3 regions of the Cupriavidus sp. SK-3 genome follow, and region 3 is predicted to be linked to each of the others. Evidence: predicted binding sites of a transcription regulator. Region 3 holds the regulator's gene; each other region holds the start of a gene.
What was found. The regulator sigma-54, encoded in region 3, starts transcription at its own class of promoters, with help from an activator protein. The targets are predictions, from matches to a motif close to TGGCANGNAANCTGCTTT.

Region 1: a site for sigma-54 is predicted at 2,704-2,721, ahead of CF70_RS05240 (ammonium transporter). Genes of this name have one in related genera too.
Region 2: a site for sigma-54 is predicted at 2,492-2,509, ahead of CF70_RS04730 (ANTAR domain-containing response regulator). Genes of this name have one in related genera too.

The regions. Positions count from the first base shown of each region.
Region 1 is NZ_JFJV02000049.1:50,595-56,955, reverse strand. Features, by position in the region: gene CF70_RS05250 (Bcr/CflA family multidrug efflux MFS transporter) at 1-338, shown strand, start outside; gene CF70_RS05245 (mechanosensitive ion channel family protein) at 406-1,236, opposite strand; gene CF70_RS05240 (ammonium transporter) at 1,470-2,672, opposite strand; gene CF70_RS05235 (HU family DNA-binding protein) at 3,273-3,554, shown strand; gene CF70_RS05230 (acyl-CoA thioesterase) at 3,746-4,231, shown strand; gene CF70_RS05225 (CreA family protein) at 4,248-4,718, shown strand; gene CF70_RS05220 (SDR family oxidoreductase) at 4,753-5,511, shown strand; gene CF70_RS05215 (acid phosphatase) at 5,531-6,337, opposite strand.
Region 2 is NZ_JFJV02000042.1:35,536-41,896, reverse strand. Features, by position in the region: gene ftsY (signal recognition particle-docking protein FtsY) at 1-887, shown strand, start outside; gene maiA (maleylacetoacetate isomerase) at 970-1,617, opposite strand; gene CF70_RS04735 (fumarylacetoacetate hydrolase family protein) at 1,622-2,323, opposite strand; gene CF70_RS04730 (ANTAR domain-containing response regulator) at 2,534-3,181, shown strand; gene CF70_RS04725 (CmpA/NrtA family ABC transporter substrate-binding protein) at 3,506-4,825, shown strand; gene ntrB (nitrate ABC transporter permease) at 5,026-5,853, shown strand; gene CF70_RS04715 (ABC transporter ATP-binding protein) at 5,888-6,361, shown strand, end outside.
Region 3 is NZ_JFJV02000205.1:12,279-18,639, forward strand. Features, by position in the region: gene hprK (HPr(Ser) kinase/phosphatase) at 175-1,146, opposite strand; gene ptsN (PTS IIA-like nitrogen regulatory protein PtsN) at 1,225-1,680, opposite strand; gene hpf (ribosome hibernation-promoting factor, HPF/YfiA family) at 2,062-2,412, opposite strand; gene CF70_RS19860 (RNA polymerase factor sigma-54) at 2,462-3,937, opposite strand; gene lptB (LPS export ABC transporter ATP-binding protein) at 4,098-4,883, opposite strand; gene lptA (lipopolysaccharide transport periplasmic protein LptA) at 4,920-5,564, opposite strand; gene lptC (LPS export ABC transporter periplasmic protein LptC) at 5,754-6,361, opposite strand, start outside.

The DNA.
Region 1 (6,361 bases), on a different contig from region 3:
GCGCGGCAGGCCTGGCATTGGCCGCCGCGGTGCTGGCCGGACTGGCGCCGTTGCCAGTGTTGCTGGCCGGTTTCTTTGTGTTTATCGCCAGCCTTGGATGCATCCTGCCGAACGCGTCGGCCCTGGCCATGGCTGAGCAGGGCCAGCGGGCCGGCACGGCGTCCGCGTTGATGGGGACGCTGCAATTCGGGCTGGGCACCCTGGCCGGCGCCGGGGTCAGCTTCTGGCGCGACGGCAGTGCATTGCCGCTGGCGGTAGTCATGGGTATTTGCGGTACCGGTGCGGTGCTGATGCGCGTCTTCGGCCGTTCAGGCAAACCGGCGCACGGCGCCGGCTGACTGCTGCCGCCGTAGCGTAGCGGGGCGGCCTGGTTCCGCGCTTCCGGCTCCTCCTTTCGCGGCACGGTTACGTGGCCGTGCTGTTTTGCAGCACCACCAGCTGGGCTGGCATCGGCGCGGAGAATCCGGCCTCGCCGAAGCTCTCGCGGATCACGCGGTTGGTGTCGAAATACACCTGCCAGTAATGATCGGTATGGCAGTATGGACGCACGGCGAGGACGGGGCCGACCAGGTTGAATTCGAGAATCTCCACGTCCGGCGGCGGTTCGGTCAGCACGTTGGGCAGCGCGGCCATGCGTTCCTTGAGCAGCGCCGCGGCGGCGGCGTGGTCGGTACTGCCGGCCAGTTGCGCCTTGAGTTCAACGCGGCGGTAGGCGTTGGCGCTGAAGTTCTGGATGGTGTCCGCGAAAATCTTGTTGTTGCCTATCACGGTCAGGACATTGTCGGGCGTATCCAGCGTGGTGCAGAACAAGCCGATCTCCTTGACCGTGCCGGTGATTCCACCCACCGTGACGAAGTCCCCGACCTTGAATGGCCTCAGCACCACGAGGAAAGCCCCCGCGGCAAAGTTGGACATCAAGCCCGACCAGGCCATGCCGATGGCAACGCCGGCCGCGGCGATCAGCGCGGCGAAGGTGGTGGTCTGGATGCCGAAATAGCCCAGGATGCCGATCACCAGCACGACATTGAGCGTGACCGTGACGATGGACCCGACGTAACGCAGCAAGGTCGGATCGACCTTCTGCTTGGCCAGCGCCCCCTGCACCAGCCGCACCACGAAGTGAATCAGCGACCGGCCGATCACCCAGAAGGCGAGGGCAGCAAGTATCTTGATCCCGAATTCGGTCGCATAGGCAATCACTACGTCCTGAAGCTTCTGCAGCGTTGTGGCATCCATCGCGGTTCTCCCTTGCTGGCTCGGCAGGTACACGGGCAACGAACATCATGCAGCGGATTCCCGGGCGCATCGGGGGCAAGACGCGAGTGCCGGCAACGCATTATTGCTACGCCGCGTGCGGAAGTTCAAGCACAAAATGGCCGCCACGGGCGCGGCGGGCCACTGGCCGCCAACGGCCGGGGATCCGCAGCAGCGGATAGCGGGGGCGGGGCAAGCCCCCTGCGCGCTGCGGCTTACCAGTTGGTTTCGCGCTCCGGCGTGGCGGAGATGCGATGCAAGGACAGGTCAGCGCCGTTGTATTCCGATTCGGCATCGAGCCGGATGCCGACCAGCTTCTTCAATGTGCCGTAGACCACGGTGCCGCCCACCAGGGCGATGACGATGCCAAGCAGCGTGCCGATCGTCTGCGCGCCCAGGGAGACGCCGCCGATGCCGCCCAGCGTCTGGCTGCCAAAGATGCCGGCGGCAATGCCGCCCCAGGCGCCGCACAGCCCATGCAACGGCCAGACGCCCAGCACGTCGTCGATATGCCATTTGTTCTGGGCCAGCGTAAACAGGTAAACAAACAGCGCGCCGGCGATGGCCCCGGTCACCAGCGCACCCAGCGGATGCATCAGGTCCGAGCCCGCGCAGACCGCCACGAGACCGGCAAGCGGGCCGTTATAGGCAAAGCCGGGGTCGTTGCGGCCCGCCGCCCAGGCGGCCAGGGTGCCGCCCGCCATGGCCATCAGCGAATTGATGGCGACCAGCCCGCTGATCTTGTCGACGGTCTGCGCGCTCATGACATTGAAGCCGAACCACCCCACCGCCAGCACCCAGGCGCCCAAGGCCAGGAAGGGGATGTTGGAGGGCGGGTGGGCGCTGATGCGGCCGTCCTTCTGGTAGCGTCCGCGGCGCGCGCCCAGCAGCAGGATTGCCGGCAGCGCGATCCAGCCGCCCATGGCGTGAACCACGACGGAGCCGGCGAAGTCGTGGAAGGGCACGCCCGCGACGGAGGTGATCCAGTCTTGCACGCCGAACCGGTTGTTCCAGGCGATGCCTTCGAAGAAGGGATACACCAGGCCAACCAGGACGAAGGTTGCCACCAGTTGCGGATTGAAACGCGAGCGCTCGGCAATCCCGCCGGAAATGATGGCGGGAATGGCCGCCGCAAAGGTTGCCAGGAAAAAGAACTTCACCAGTTCATAGCCGCTTCGTTGCGCCAGTTCATGGGCGCTGGTAAAGAATTCGACCCCATACGCCACGGTGTAGCCGATGAAGAAATAGGCGATGGTGGAAATGGCGAAATCCACCAATATCTTGACCAGGGCGTTGACCTGGTTCTTCTTGCGCACCGTGCCTAACTCAAGAAAGGCAAAGCCCGCGTGCATAGCGAGCACCATGATCGCCCCCAGCAGGATGAACAGGGCGTCGGTGCCGCTTTTCCAATTGTCCATACATTCCTCATGCTCAAAATGGGAGCACTGGTATGCAAAAAGCATTCCAGTGTGGGGCATCTTGGCGGGGAATCTGCACCGTGTTGGGTGCTTTTGCACCGGATTGTCGCGCCTGCGGGGGCTGCCCCGGTGATAGCAGCGAGGGCGATCGCCTTGCAGTCCCCATGGGGACAGGCAAAATCCTGCGCCAAAATGAGGCACCGCATTGATTTGGGGCGTAGCCCTCTCACAGCCATGCACCATAATGGGAGATTGCACCGATCTTGCCCGGAATCAGGGCATGCCGCCGCCTGTGATCCGCGCATCGCACCGGCAGTGGTAGCGAGCGGACGAAGCAAAGCCGCATCGCGCCGCAAGGGATGCGCGTCGCCCCGTACGCGCGTTCGAATTCTGCCTAGCCTCAGGGGGCGCATTTGAAAGGGCGGAAAAGGGGGGTAAATTCCCCGCAAAGGCGCTTGACTCAAGGATTTGCGGCTTTTTTCGTTGCATTGGTGCCACTGGGGATTGCCCAATGCGTAAAGCGCGGATTAGACTGCGCCGATCGGTAATTTGCCGCGTGGCAGACACTCCGATCAAGACGACCAACAAGGGAAATCAGCCATGAATAAAGGTGAACTGGTATCTGCCATCGCCGCGGATGCCGAATTGAGCAATGCAGCGGCAGAGCGCGCACTGAATGCGGCTCTGGAGAATATCAAGAAGGCGGTTGCCAAGGGTGATTCGGTAACGCTGGTGGGTTTCGGCAGCTTCAGCTCCGGCAAGCGCGCCGCGCGTACCGGCCGCAATCCGCGTACCGGCGAGACCATCAAGATTCCGGCCGCAAAGACGGTCAAGTTCTCTGCCGGCCAAGGGTTCAAGGACGCTGTGAACAAGAAGAAGTAAGCAGTCCGCGCCTTGAGCGCTGATAAGAAGGCGGCCCGAAAGGCCGCTTTTTTGTTGGCGCCGGGGTGCGCCGGGACGTGCTCCGCGACAAGGCAAGGGGCCCGTTCCGGGTTAAACTGCCGATCGTCGGCACCAGCCTTTCGACCCGCTTCGCGGGTCCGCCCGGCCGCTCCCAGATTCCGGATTTCATCATGAACGACCTGTCCCACCAGCTTTCCATGACCGTGCTGATGACGCCGGACATGGCCAATTTCTCCGGCAATGTGCACGGCGGCACCATCCTCAAGTATCTCGACATGGTGGCTTATGCCTGTGCCAGCCGCTACGCGGGGCGCTATGTCGTGACCTTGTCGGTCGATCAGGTCGTATTTCGCCAGCCCATCCACGTGGGGGAACTGGTGACCTTCCTTGCAGCAGTCAATTTCACCGGGCGCAGCTCCATGGAGATCGGCATCAAGGTCATCACCGAGAACATTCGCAGCAAGCTGGTGCGCCATACCAATAGCTGCTATTTCACCATGGTGGCGGTGGACGACAATGGCGCCCCGGCCGAGGTGCCGGCACTGGTGCCGCGCGACGAAGTCGAGCGCCAGCGCTTTGCAGCGGCCCAGCTGCGCCGCCAGCTTCGCCAGGAAATGGAAAAACGGCACGACGAAATCACGGGCAAGGTGTCCTGAGGTGGAAGGGGCACGCATGCATACCAGCCTGATGCGCCTGCTAGCGGCGCTGGCGCTGCTGGCGCCGGCCGCGCATGCCGAGGAGATCGGCAGCGTGAGCACCAATTTCCGCATGACCGGCTCCGACAAGGTGGTGATCGAGGCTTATGACGATCCGATGGTGCAGGGCGTGACGTGCTATGTCTCGCGTGCCCGCACCGGCGGCATCAAGGGATCGCTGGGCATGGCCGAAGATCCGCCCGAAAGCTCGATCGCCTGCCGCCAGGTCGAGCCGATCACGTTCAAGGGCCCGCTGCGCCAGCAGGACAATGTATTTTCCGAACGCATGTCGATCCTGTTCAAGACCTTGCACGTGGTGCGCACGGTCGACCGCAAGCGCAATACCCTGGTCTACCTGACCTACTCGGACCGCATCGTTTCCGGCAGCCCCCAGAACAGCGTGACCGCGGTGCCGGTGGCGGCGGAAACGCCGATTCCGGTCAAATAGCCGGCAACCAAGAATCCCATCCGGAGAAGACAGCATGAGTCAGCAAGGCAAGGTAGCGCTGGTCACGGGCGCCGCCCGCGGCATCGGCAAGGCGGTGGCGCAGGCGCTGCTGGTGGCGGGCTACCGGGTGGTGTTCGCCGGACGTACCGCCGAGCCGCTTCAGGCGCTGGCCGCGCAAGCCCGGGCCGATGGCCATACGGCGCTGGCGGTGCAGTGCGATGTCAGCGATCCGGCTTCGGTGGATCAACTGTTCGCGCAGGTCCGCGAACAGTTCGGCCGGCTCGACGTGCTGTTCAACAATGCCGGCATCAATGCGCCGGCGGTCTCGATCGACGAGCTGTCGGTGGAGCAATGGAAGGCGGTGCTGGACACCAACCTGACCGGCGTATTCCTTTGCTCGCGCGCCGCCTTCGCGCTGATGAAGTCGCAGAGCCCGCGCGGCGGCCGCATTATCAACAACGGCTCCATCTCGGCGCACGCGCCGCGCCCCAATACGGTCCCGTACACGGCCACCAAGCACGCCATCACCGGGCTGACCAAGAGCCTTTCGCTGGATGGCCGCGCCTTCGATATCGCCTGCGGGCAGATCGACATCGGCAACGCCGCCACCGACATGGCTTCGCGCATGGCGCGCGGCGTGCCCCAGGCCAATGGCGAGATCGCGCCCGAGCCGCTGATGGACGTGGCGCACGTAGCCAGTTCGGTGGTCCATATGGCCAACCTGCCGCTCGATGCGAATGTGCAGTTCATGACCGTGATGGCCACCAAGATGCCCTTCGTCGGCCGCGGCTGAACATCGCCCAAGCGCCTTGCTAGTTGGCAAGCGGCGCCAGCGCCTCGCTTTCGGCCTGGCAGTCGCCGGCGGGCTTCAGGCCCTTGGCGCGGACGTCGGCAAGCTCCGAGCTGGCTGCGGCCAGATCCGCACGGAAAGCGGGGTCGGCATGCAGCCGCGCCACGGTGGCTGCGCCCATGATGCGGCCCTGCATCGCATCGCTTTGCCAATGCACATTGCAGACCAGCCGGCTCTGCCCATAGGCCAGCCCGCGCGCCAGGATCGCATTGGACTGTTGGGGCGCGATTTCCGCCAGGATCAGTGCCCATGCCCAGCCAACGGCGTTATGCCCCGACGGGTAGGAGCCATCCTTGGAAAGCATGGGCTCTTCGGCGGGCGTGCAAGTCGGCTGATGGTTCACCATGAATGGCCGCGCGCGCGCATATTTATCTTTTACGCCGTAGGTGGATAATCCCGCATCGGCCAGGGTCCGGCGCAACAGCAGGTAGAGCCTGGGCGTCTGCTCCTGCGATACTGGTGCGTCCAGGGCGCAGGAGAAGACATCGGCGGCCTGCGGGAATTTCAGGTTGGCGTCCTGGGCCGCCAGCCGCCAGCGCGCCGTGCCGCGCAGGGGCAGGTTGGCACGTGCGATCTCGTCGTCCAGCGCCTGGGCGGCTGAGCCGGGGGCGGGCGGTGGCGGTACGAGTGCCAGGCTGTCGGGCCGTGCCTGCGCCGGCAGGTAGCCGGCAAGAATCCCGGGCCGGATCTCCGGCACCGGGGCCGCGGCACTGCCTTGCCCCTGGTTGGCGCATCCGGCTGCGATCAACGCGCCGGCCAGGACGGACAAAGTCGCGATCCGGTTGATGAGTGG
Region 2 (6,361 bases), on a different contig from region 3:
GGATGCAGCGCCTGCGCACCGGCCTGTCCAAAACCAGCCGCAACCTGGGCACGCTGTTTGTCGGCGTCAAGGTGGACGAAGACCTGTTCGAGGAGCTGGAAACGGCCCTGATCATGGCGGACACGGGCGTCGAGGCAACCGAACACCTGCTGAGCGCGCTGCGCCGCCGCGTCAAGAGCGAACGCATCGAGACCTCCGAGGGCGTCAAGATCGCACTGCGCGAACTGCTGGCCGACCTGCTGCGCCCGCTCGAGAAAACCATGGTGCTGGGCCGCGAGCAACCGATGGTGATGATGATCGCCGGTGTCAACGGCGCCGGCAAGACCACCAGCATCGGCAAGCTGTGCAAGCACTTCCAGAGCTATCACCAGTCCGTGCTGCTGGCCGCCGGCGACACCTTCCGCGCCGCCGCGCGCGAGCAACTGACGATCTGGGGCGAGCGCAACAATGTGACCGTGGTCTCGCAGGAGAGCGGCGACCCGGCCGCGGTGATCTTCGACGCGGTCAACGCGGCGCGCGCACGCGGCATCGATATCGTGATGGCCGATACCGCGGGCCGCCTGCCCACGCAGTTGCACCTGATGGAGGAGCTGAAGAAGGTCAAGCGCGTCATCGCCAAGGCGATGCCGACCGCGCCCCACGAGTCGCTGCTGGTGATCGATGCCAATACGGGCCAGAACGCGCTGTCCCAGGTCAAGGCCTTCGACGATGCGCTGGGGCTGACCGGGCTGATCGTGACCAAGCTCGACGGCACGGCCAAGGGCGGCATCCTGGCCGCGATCGCGCGCCAGCGGCCGGTGCCGGTCTACTTCATCGGCGTGGGCGAAAAGGTCGAAGACCTCCAGCCCTTCAATGCCGATGAATTTGCCGAAGCGCTGCTGGGCTGAACGCGGCGGCAACGAAAAAGCCCCGCAACTGCTTGCGGGGCTTTTTCTTTACGCCTGCCAGCGCCGGACCTGCGCGCCAGGCTTACTCGGCGTCCGGCTGCGCCTTGGGCTCGGCCTGCTGGAACGCGGGCAGCGCCATGCAGGACTCGAACACCTTGGCAATCGCCGGATAGCGGCCAACATCGATATTGAAACGCTGCGCGTTGAACACCTGTGGCACCAGGCAGATATCGGCCAGCGTCGGCGTATCGCCGAAGCAGAAGCGCCCTGCCTTGCCCGAGCGCACCAGGTTGGTATTCACCGACTCGAAACCCAGTTCGACCCAGTGGCGGTACCAGGCGTCCTTGGCTTCCTCCGCCACGCCCAGCGTGTGCTTGAGGTACTTCAGCACGCGCAGGTTGTTCAGCGGATGGATTTCGCACGCGACCTCAAGCGCCACCGCCCGAATGTAGGCGCGATCCAGCGCGGTGCCCGGCAGCAAGGGCGGCTCGGGATGCGTCTCGTCGAGGTACTCGACCATCGCCACCGACTGGATCAATACCTGGTCATCGTCGACCAGGGTCGGCACCAGCGCATCGGGATTGAGCGCACGGTAGGCCGGCAGCAGTTGCTGGCCGCCGTCGCGCAACAGATGCACCGGCACATACTCATAAGGCAGGCCCTTGAGCCGCAGCGCGATGCGCACCCGGTACGACGCCGAGCTGCGAAAGTAGCTGTAGAGCTTGAACATAGGATCAGACCACCTTGACGGTGAGTTCGCCCACGCCTTCGATCTTGCACTGCATGACGTCGCCCTTCACCACCGGGCCCACGCCTTCGGGCGTGCCGCTATAGATCAGGTCGCCGGGCTGCAGTTCAAACAGCCTGGAGAGATAAGACACCATCTCGGGCACCGACCAGATCAGGTCGGAAAGATCGCCGCGCTGCTTCTCGACGCCATTGACGGACAGCGTCACCGCGCCCTTCTCCGGATGGCCGATGGCGGACACCGGCACAATCGGGCCGATGGGGGCGGACTTGTCGAAGGCCTTGCCGGTTTCCCAGGGGCGGCCGGTTTTCTTGGATTCGTTCTGCAGGTCTCGGCGCGTCATGTCGAGGCCGAGGGCATAGCCGAACACGTGGCTGGCGGCGTCCGCCTCGGCGATGTCCTTGCCGCCCTTGCCGATGGCGACGACCAGCTCCACTTCATAGTGGCAGTTGCCGGTGCCCTGCGGATAGGGGAAGGCGCCTTCGCTGCCGTCGGCCACGTAGCTCACCGCGTCGGCGGGCTTGCAGAAGAAGAACGGCGGCTCGCGGTCGGGATCCGAACCCATTTCACGCGCATGCGCGGCATAATTGCGGCCCACGCAGTAAACCCGGCGCACCGGGAACTGAGCGCTGCTGCCGCGCACGGGCACGCCGTTGGGCGCCGGCGGGGCAAATACGAATTCGGTCATCCTTCTCTCCAGACTTGTGCACTGTGTTTTAGGCTACGCACCGGCATGCGGCGTCGCCAGCAGACGCCCCGCCGCGCAGCAGGGCAATAGCATACACCGGCGGTTCCCGCCGCGTATGCCGGCAAACCATTGAATCCGGGAAACCCCGCAATACAATTAGAATCATCTCGGCGCGAATCTTGCATGGCACGAGAGATCCCAAGTGACGCCATGAACCGACGCCCCCCAGCCCCTCCCCGTCCGACGAGTCCCGCGCCCGCCTCCGCCGCGGGTTCGCGCACGCTGCGCATCCTGCTGGTGCGCGATCCCCACGACGCCGACCCGCTCAACGTCGAGACGATCCATGCCGGGCTGGTGTCGGCGGGCTTCACCGACATCGAGACGGTGGACGCCGACCTGCGGCTCCCCGACGCGATCGCCGCGCGGCAGCCGGACCTGATCATCATCGCCTCGGAATCGGCGGCGCGCGATACGGTCGAGCACGTATGCGTCTCCACCCAGCACGCGCCGCGCCCCATCGTGCTCTTTACGGACAACGACGACGCCCAGCGCATCAAGGCCGCGCTGACGGCAGGCATTACCGCCTACATCGTCGACGGACTGCGCGCCGATCGCGTGAAGACCGTGCTCGACGTGGCGTATGCGCGCTTCGAACTGGATCAGGAGTTGCGCGCCGAGCTGGATGCCACGCGCCTGCAGTTGGCCGAGCGCAAGGAAGTCGAACGTGCCAAGGGCCTGCTGATGAAGGAGCGCGGCATGAGCGAGGAAGAGGCTTATAAGCGGCTGCGCAGCATGGCCATGGAGCGTGGCATCAAGCTCGTCGAAGCGGCACGGCGCGTCATCGATGTAATGAGCTAAGGCGCGGGCGACGCCCCGCACGCGCTTGGTGCAATGCACAAGGATGGCGCTGCCGCCCTGCTGCACGCGCACCGGTACCGCCCGCCGCCCTGCCCCTTCGGGCCAGGGCGTCACCGCGTTCGCGCGCATATTGACTGCACCCTGCATAACAAGCTTGGCACGCGGCTTGCGTAATCCGGACATCGGCCAACGACGGCCGATCACAAACCGATGTGCGCCGCCAACGACGGCCGCGCCGCATCACGGGACAACGGCGTCCTGACCTGCCCCGCATTCTTGGCGAAAGCGGCGCAGTTCAGGACGCTTTTCATTTGGAGCCGTGGAATGCCCTCTCGCCTGAAGATTGCCAAGCCGCTGCACGCCGCGGTTGCCACCGACGCCAGCGCCGCCGGCGCCGATGCGGTGCCCGCCAGCAGCGGCCGCCGCCGCGCCCTGGCCACCATCGCCGGCGCCAGCGTGATCACGCTGGTCGACCCGCTCGTGCGCGCCGGAGCCTGGGCGGCCGGCTCGGATTCGCCGGAAAAGCCGGAGGTGCGGATCGGCTTTATCCCGCTGACGGACTGCGCTTCGGTAGTGATGGCCGGCACGCTCGGCTTCGACAAGAAATACGGCATCAAGATCACGCCCACCAAGGAAGCCTCCTGGGCCGGCGTGCGCGACAAGCTGGTCAATGGCGAACTGGATGCGGCACACGTGCTGTACGGCCTGATCTACGGCGTGCAGCTCGGCATCGGCGGGCCCAAGAAGGACATGGCCGTGCTGATGAACCTGAACCACAATGGCCAGGCCATCACGCTGTCATCCAAGCTGGCGGAAAAAGGCGTCAAGGACGGCGCCAGCCTGAAAGCGCTGATGGCCAGGGAAAAGCGCGATTACACCTTCGCCCAGACCTTCCCCACCGGCACCCACGCGATGTGGCTGTACTACTGGCTGGCCGCCAACGGCATCAACCCGATGCAGGACGCCAAGGCCATCACTGTGCCGCCGCCGCAGATGGTGGCCAATATGCGCGTGGGCAATATGGACGGATTCTGCGTGGGCGAGCCCTGGGGCGCGCGCGCAATCGCCGACAAGATCGGCTTTACCGCCGAGACCACGCAGGCGATCTGGAAGGATCACCCCGAAAAGACCCTGGGCACCACCGCCGAGTTCGTGCAGAAGTACCCCAATACGGCCCGCGCCATGGTTGCCGCCGTGCTGGAGGCATCGAAGTACATCGATGCCTCGGCCTCCAACCGCCGCAAGACCGCGGAAACGATTGCCGCCAAGTCCTATGTCAACACGGATATGGACATCATCCTGGACCGCATGCTTGGCCGCTACAGCAATGGCCTGGGCAAGACCTGGGACGATCCCGACTCGATGAAGTTCTACCAGGACGGCAGCACCAACTATCCCTTCCTCTCCGACGGCATGTGGTTCCTCACGCAGCACAAGCGCTGGGGCTTGCTCAAGGACCACCCCGACTACCTGGCGGTGGCGAAGAAGGTCAACCGCATCGACGTCTACAAGCAAGGTGCCGCGGCCGCGCAGGTGCCAGTACCCAAGAGCGACTTCCGTACCGCGAAGCTGCTGGACGGCGTGGTGTGGGATGCCAGCAAGGATCCGAAGGCCTACGCCGACGGCTTCAAGATCAAGGCCTGAGCCCCGCGCGATATCGCCTGATGTCGCGCCGGCCTCACCGTTCGCCTGCCGAGTGATTTCGATCTGATTGCCGCTTGAACGCCGGCGTGGCGACACGCCGGCCCCTGAAGGAGCCTGACGTGAATGCACTTGCCCAGCCGGCCACCCATGCCGGCACCAAAGCCACGCCCGCCGACAGCGGCACCACCGCCGGGCTCGCCGTGCCTGGCGACCAGCGGGCTCATGAGCGCGCCCTGCGCAGCGCGGCGCGGCGCGATGCCTTTGCGGCCATCGTGCTGAAGCTGATGCCACCGGTTGCCGGCTTTGCGCTGTTCCTGCTGGTCTGGCACGGTATCGCCACGATGATCCCCGCCATCCCCACGCCGGCCGCTACCTGGCATGCCGCCGTGCCCTTGTTTGCCGACCCCTTCTACCGCAACGGCCCCAATGACCAGGGCATCGGCTGGAACGTGCTGGCATCGCTGGCACGGGTCGCGGCAGGCTTCGGGCTGGCGGCGCTGATCGGCATCCCGGCCGGCTTCGCGCTGGGACGCTTCGCCTTTCTCAACGCCATGATGGCACCCATCATCAGCCTGCTGCGCCCGGTCTCGCCGCTGGCGTGGCTGCCGATCGGGCTGCTGCTGTTCAAGTCTGCCAATCCGGCGGCGATCTGGGCCATCTTCATCTGCTCGATCTGGCCGATGGTGATCAACACCGCGGTGGGCGTGACGCGCGTGCCCCAGGATTACCTGAATGTCGCGCGCGTGCTCGACCTGTCGGAATGGAAGGTGTTCACGCGCGTGCTGCTGCCGGCCGTCCTGCCTTACATGCTGACCGGCGTGCGGCTGTCGATCGGCACGGCCTGGCTGGTGATCGTGGCCGCGGAGATGCTGACCGGTGGCACCGGCATCGGCTTCTGGCTGTGGGACGAGTGGAACAACCTGAAGGTGGAGCACATCGTCATCGCAATCTTCATCATCGGCGTGGTCGGGCTGCTGCTCGAATACGCATTGCTGAGCCTGGCGAAGCGTTTCAGCTACGGCAACTAAGACGGCTACCGCGCGCGGCGCCAAGGAGAACCTCATGGAAAAGTTCGTCCGTATCGAAAACGTCGGGCAGACCTTCAAGACCAAGAAGGGGCCGTTCGTCGCCCTGCGCGATGTCAACCTGACAATCGCCAGCGGCGAGTTCATCACGCTGATCGGCCACTCCGGCTGCGGCAAGTCCACCTTGCTCAACCTGCTGGCCGGACTGGACCGTCCCAGCGCCGGCGCACTGATCTGCGCCGAGCGCGAGATCGCCGGGCCCGGCCCGGATCGGGCGGTGGTGTTCCAGAACCACTCGCTGCTGCCCTGGCTGACCTGCTTCGAAAACGTCTACCTTGGCGTGGAACGCGTGTTCGGCGGCAGCGAAAGCAAAGCACAACTGAAGGCGCGCACCCACGACACGCTCGCCATGGTCGGGCTCACCCATGCCGAATCCAAGTATCCGCAGGAAATCTCGGGCGGCATGAAGCAGCGCGTGGGCATCGCGCGGGCGCTCGCGATGGAGCCCAAG
Region 3 (6,361 bases):
GCTTGCTCTCCTGGCTGTGGAAAACTTCATGGCTGCTGGCCATGTCGGCGCGGCAACTCGGGCTGGGCTCAATGCCCATTACTGCACAAAACGGCTTGTGCCCCGAACGCGTTGACGACGGAAGCGCGGACGAATGCAATCAATTGAAAACAGCCCGGGCGCGGCGCTGGCTGCCTAGAGTAGCCGGCCCTGGCCCCGCGATGCCACATCGGCTTGCATCGCGGCGCGCTGGCGGTCCATGAAATCGCGCAGCGTGTCGATGCCGCGCAGGCGCAGGATGGTGTTGCGGACGGCGGCCTCGACCAGCACAGCGAGATTTCGGCCGGCCGCCACCTGGATCTTGACCATGTGGATGGGCAAGCCGAGCACATCCAGATATTGGGAATCCAGCGGCAGGCGTTCGAATTCGCCGTCGTTGCGGCGCACCAGCTGCACCACCAGTTTCAGCTTCATCTTCCGGCGCACCGCGGTCTCGCCAAAGATCGTCTTGATGTCGAGCAGGCCCAGGCCGCGCACTTCAAGCAGGTTTTGCAGCAGGGGCGGGCAGCGGCCTTCAATGAAATCGGGTCCGAGCCGGACAAAATCCACGGCATCGTCCGCCACCAGCCCATGTCCGCGTGAAATCAGCTCCAGGCCGAGCTCACTCTTGCCCAGGCCGGATTCACCCATCACCAGCACACCCATGCCGAGGATGTCGAGGAATACACCGTGCATGGTCACGCGCGGCGCGGAAATGCGCGACAGGTAGAGGCGCAGGTGATCGATCACCGCCGCCGAGGACACCGGCGTAGTGAACAAGGGCGTGGAGGAACGCGTGCAGCGCAGTTCCAGGTCGGGCGGCGGCTCCATGCCGTCGGCAATCACCAGGAAGGGCGGTTCCAGCAGGATCAGCTCACCCATCTGGCGCTTGCGCATCTCGTCGTCGAGACGCTGGTAATAGGTGATCTCGGGCTTGCCCAGGACCTGGATCCGGTTCGGGTGGATCAGGTTCAAGTGGCCGACGAGATCGGCCGCGGAAGTGGCTTCACGCGCGAACTCGACATCGAACGCCCGGTCGGCGCCTTCCAGGCCGGCTACCCAGGAGAGTTTGATATCGGCTGCGTTGTCGTCGAAGATCGACTGCGAGGTGACGCCAGTGAGTTCCATGCGGGTGCTTTCAGGAGCGAGCTTTCAGACAGCGGGGACAATTGCCCTGCTCGCCTGCGTAAAGATCGCCGAGGCCGGTCAGGGGTGCCATTGTGTCAGCAACTGGTGCACGTCATCGGGGGTGGGCAGGGTAGCCAGTCCTTCGCGCATCTCGCGGTCGGACAGCAACTGGGCGATCTCCGAGAGAATCTCCAGATGTTGCTGGGTGGCCTGCTCGGGCACCAGCAGGAAGATCAGCAGCGCAACCGGCTTGCCGTCGGGAGATTCGAAGGGGATCGGCTCGGCCAGGCGCATGAAGGCGGCAAGTGGCTGCTTCAGTCCCTTGATGCGGCCATGCGGAATGGCAACCCCGGCGCCAAGACCAGTGGACCCCAGCGATTCGCGGGCGAACAGGTTGTCGGTCACGGTAGCGCGCGCCACGCCATGGTTGTTCTCGAAGAGGAGCCCGGCCTGTTCGAACACGCGCTTCTTGCTGGTGACGCTGACGTCGAGGTTGATGTTGCCGGGTGGCAGCAATTTAGCCAAACGATTCATGTGGAATGCGCAGGGTTTTCTAGTAAGCAGGCCCGGGGCCGGGAGGCGTCGCGCCGGGCAAAAAAGAAGAAAAAACCAAGGTCCGAAGTTTCACCGGGTGTCCCCCTGCCGGTGTCGGGCGTCTGGCCATTATAGAGCAGGCCCGCCCCCACCTTGTGCATTGCAATACCCGATGCGCGGAAGCGGTGCCGCGTGCACGGAAAAATCGTTGAGCTCGAGAACTATGTATTGCACAGCATACACCGGTCCATATGCATTGCGGAATCCCCCGCGTGGTCCCGGATGAGCGCCAGGAACGAAAAAGCCGCGCTATGGGCGCGGCTTGATTCCGGTTTCAAGGGAGTGACACCGGCGGCCCGGTCTGTGGGCCACCAGGCACGGTCATTGCTGCATCTGCGATGCGGCCATCTGATACTTGACCGCTTCGCGGTCGTGGCTTTGCACGCGATCCTTATGGCGAATCACCTGCCGGTCGAGCTTGTCGACGAGCGCGTCGATAGCGGCATACAGGTCTTCATGATGCGCTTCGACAAAGATGTCCTTGCCCTTGAGATGTAGATTGATTTCCGCGTACTGCCGCCGGTCCTTTTCTTTTGTATTGTCGACAGAGAGCAGCACACTTACGCCAATGACTTGATCAAAATGCCTGACGATACGCTCCAGTTTCGTTTCCACGTACTCACGCAGCGGGGGCGTGATGTCCAAGTGGTGTCCACTGATCTTGAAGTTCATAGCGTTTCTCCTTCTGAAAGAGTTGCACCAGGCAGGCGATGCAACTCGGCTACAAAGTCTTGCGGAGAGTAACTGCCGGAATCTTGAGCGCTTCGCGGTATTTGGCAACGGTGCGCCGTGCCACTACGAAGCCTTGCTCGCCGAGCAATTCGGCAATCCGGCTGTCGGACAAGGGATTCCTGGCGTCTTCGGCTCCTATCAGTTGCTTGATCAACGCACGAATTGCCGTTGACGAGGCCGCGCCGCCGGTTTCTGTGGATACGTGACTGCCGAAGAAATACTTCAGCTCGAAAGTCCCCATCGGCGTTGCCATATATTTATTGGTAGTCACCCGAGAGATGGTGGACTCGTGTAAACCCAGTGTATCGGCAATCTCCCGCAAAACCAAGGGGCGCATCGCAATTTCACCGTGGGTGAAGAAGTTCTTTTGACGTTCGACAATAGCTTGTGCAACGCGCAATATCGTGTCGAACCTTTGCTGGATATTCTTAATCAACCAGCGTGCTTCCTGCAGTTTTTGCTGCAGTCCCGCAGCACCCGCATCGCCTTTTGCACCGCGCAATATCTGCGCGTACATGTCGTTGATACGTAGCCGCGGCATCACATCCGGATTGAGTTGCGCGATCCAGCCGCCATTCAGTTTTCGGACAAAAACATCGGGCACGACGAAGTCGGCTTCGGGACGGCTGTACGCATGGCCCGGATAAGGTGCCAGCGAGCGGATCAGTTCATGCGCCGACTTCAGTTCCGGCTCGTCCACCTGCAGCGCTTTTTTCAGGCGCGTGTAGTCGCGTACCGCGAGCAGTTCCAGGTGATTGGTGACAATGGTCAGCGCCAGGTCGCGCTGCGGATGCTTGATGCGACGCAATTGCAGCGCCAGGCATTCGGCCGCATTGCGTGCGCCGACACCAGGCGGATCGAAGCTCTGCAGCAGCGTAAGGACGGCCTGGATCTCGTCGACCTCGAATTCAAGTTCCTCCGGCAGTTCGCTGCAGATTTCCTCGAGCGAGGCGCTCAGGTAGCCGTCGTCGTCCAGCGACTCGACCAGGAAGATGGCCAGCCCCTTGTCGCGCAACGAAATTTTCAGCGGCGCGAGCTGTTCCATCAGATGTTCGCGCAGCGTGGGTTCGGCGTCGCGCAGCTGCATCGGGGTCTTTTCGTCGTCGTCGCCTTGCGGGCGGCGGGCGAAGTCGTCGAGGCTCCAGTCGTTGCCGTAGTCCTCGTTGCTGTCGGAATAGCTGTCTTCGGCCTCGGGCGCGCCGTCGGGGCGGTTCTCGCTGGTGCCCTGGCCGTCGGCGGGCGCCGGCGCGGGAGCGCTCTGCATGTTGACCGAGCCGTCGGCGGCAACGCGCAACGGGCTGTCGAGCCAGTCGTTCTCGCGTTCGAGCAAAGGGTTCTCGGTCAGCGCCTGTTCCACTTCCTGCTGCAGTTCGAGCGTGGACAGTTGCAGCAGCCGGATCGACTGCTGGAGTTGCGGCGTAAGCGCGAGATGCTGCGAGAGGCGGAGCTGTAGCGACGGTTTCATGCGACCTATTTTATGCCCAACTTCCGCGCCGTTGGAACGGAAATTGCTATCGCTGATGACGCCGTGATCGTTGCAGGATAAAAGGCGGCACCGGCGCCACCTGGGCACAAGGTCGCCGCAGCTGCCAGCTGCCAGCTGCCGCGTGCTGTGGCGCGCCGCGTTACATGCGGAAATTCTCGCCCAGGTAGACCTTGCGCACCGACTCGTTGGCGATGATGTCTTCAGGCCGGCCAGAGGCCAGCACGGCGCCTTCGCTGATGATGTAGGCGTGATCGCAGATGCCCAGCGTCTCGCGCACGTTGTGGTCGGTGATCAGCACGCCGATATTGCGCGCCTTGAGGAAGCTGACGATGCGCTGGATCTCGCCCACCGCGATCGGGTCGACGCCGGCGAAGGGCTCGTCGAGCAGGATGAAGCGTGGTGCCGAGGCCAGGGCGCGGGCGATTTCCACGCGGCGGCGTTCGCCGCCTGACAGCGAAAGCGCCGGATTGTCGCGCAGGTGGGCAATCTGGAGGTCATCGAGCAGCGTGTCCAGCCGGCGCTCGATCTCGGCCTTGCCAAGTGGCTTGCCGTCCTGGATCTGCAATTCCAGCACCGCGCGGATGTTCTCCTGCACATTCAGCTTGCGGAACACCGAAGCTTCCTGCGGCAGGTAGGACAGGCCCATGCGCGCCCGTTCGTGAATGGCCAGGCCGCTGATGTGCTTGTCGTCGAGCACGATGTCGCCCTCGTCCAGCGCCACCAGTCCCACGATCATGTAGAAGGAGGTGGTCTTCCCCGCGCCGTTGGGCCCCAGCAGTCCGACCACCTCGCCGCTCTTTACGTCGAGGGACACATCCTTGACCACCGTGCGCGAGCCGTAGCGCTTTTTCAGGTGGCGCACGACCAGCGTGCTGCTGTCCTTCAGGGTGGCGGGCTGGGAGGGTGCGGTTTGGGTAACGGTCATGAAGGCTGAATCCGTGGGTCGGGCGACGCGGCGGCGTCAGGGATTGACGGGGGCGGGCGCAGGCTTGAGCGGCAGCGGGGCGCCGGCGGCGCCGCTGGCGGGCTGCTCCTGGCGCGGCGACAACACGGCGCGCACGCGACCGGACGGGCTGCCCGCCGTCGCGTTCTCCGTACCGCCGCTGGCGGTGTAGAACTCGTTGCGGCTGTCGTAGGTGATCACTGCGCCACGGATCTCGTCGACCAGCTTGGCGCCGGCCAGCCGCGCCATGCGTGCGCGGCCGATCAGCTTGGACAACTCCTGCTTGCCGTCATACTCGATGCGGTCGCCCCAGCCGTCGATGTATTCATCGACGTTGTCGCGCTTCTGGCGGATATAAGCCTGCTTGCCGCCCTTGGACGTAGCCACGGCGTACTGGTAGCCCTCGGGATCGGTGCGCACTTCGGCCGCGTCGGATTTCAACACCATGGTGCCCTTGGTCAGCACCACATTGCCAGTCAGCACATAAACCTGCTTGACGTCGTCATAGCTGGCGTTGTCGGCTTCCAGCACCAGCGGTTTCTCGCGGTCGGCTTTCTCCGCGCTGGCGGGTGCGGCCAGCGTGAGGCCGAGAACGGCTGCCAGCGTCAGCAAAGCGGCCGTGCTGCGGCGGCGACAGGACGATGTCGTCAGGAGTGAATTCATGTTGGCGTGATGGCGGTTGGCGCGGACGGCTGTGGCCCGCGGGCGGCTTCGTTTCCTGGCGGCTGTTTCCGGGCAAGGCGGGCAGGGCTGCGCGGGCGGCACCCGCCTGGGTACCGTTTGCGCCCGCTCGCCTGGCCAGCACTGCTTCGCTTCATCTGGCAACAGCCTCTCGGGTCTTTGTTATCTGGGCTACTTCGCGGGACTCGCCGGCGGCCCCGTAATAATGGTGCCGCGTACGTTACCCAGCAATTGTACTTCGCGGGTGACATTGTTGAAGATCAGCCCGTTTGCCGTCATCACCGACGGGCCGCGGGTCAGCTTGACGGCTTTGTCGGTCTTCACGATGTCATCGTTGATCAGCACCTGGAAATATTCCGAGGCGGCTGTCATCTGCGGATCCTTGGCCGGGTCCGGCCCTTGGGCGCGCACGATGAAGGCATTGCCGAACAGGTCGATCAGCGAGCCTGCCGCGTTCATCGTGCCGCGATCGGAGTGGCCCGTGACGGGCGGCCGGTCGATTTCGTATGCCCGCATGGCCGGACGCGTCACTTCGTAGGTCTGGTCGTCCTCGAAGTGGATCATCTTGTCGCCGGTGAACCGCATCTTGGTGTTGCCGTCCTCGGCCAGTTCGGTGGCGGAGAAGCGGATCATGTAGTAATCGGGCTCATGCTTCTTGCCCACCGGCCCCGTGGCGCCTTCTTTCGGGGAATTGACCTGCACCAGCCAGAAAGTGCTGCCCGCCACTAGCGCCATCAACAGCAGCGGCAAGGCGCGCATTCCTAGCCGGCTCAGGGAGG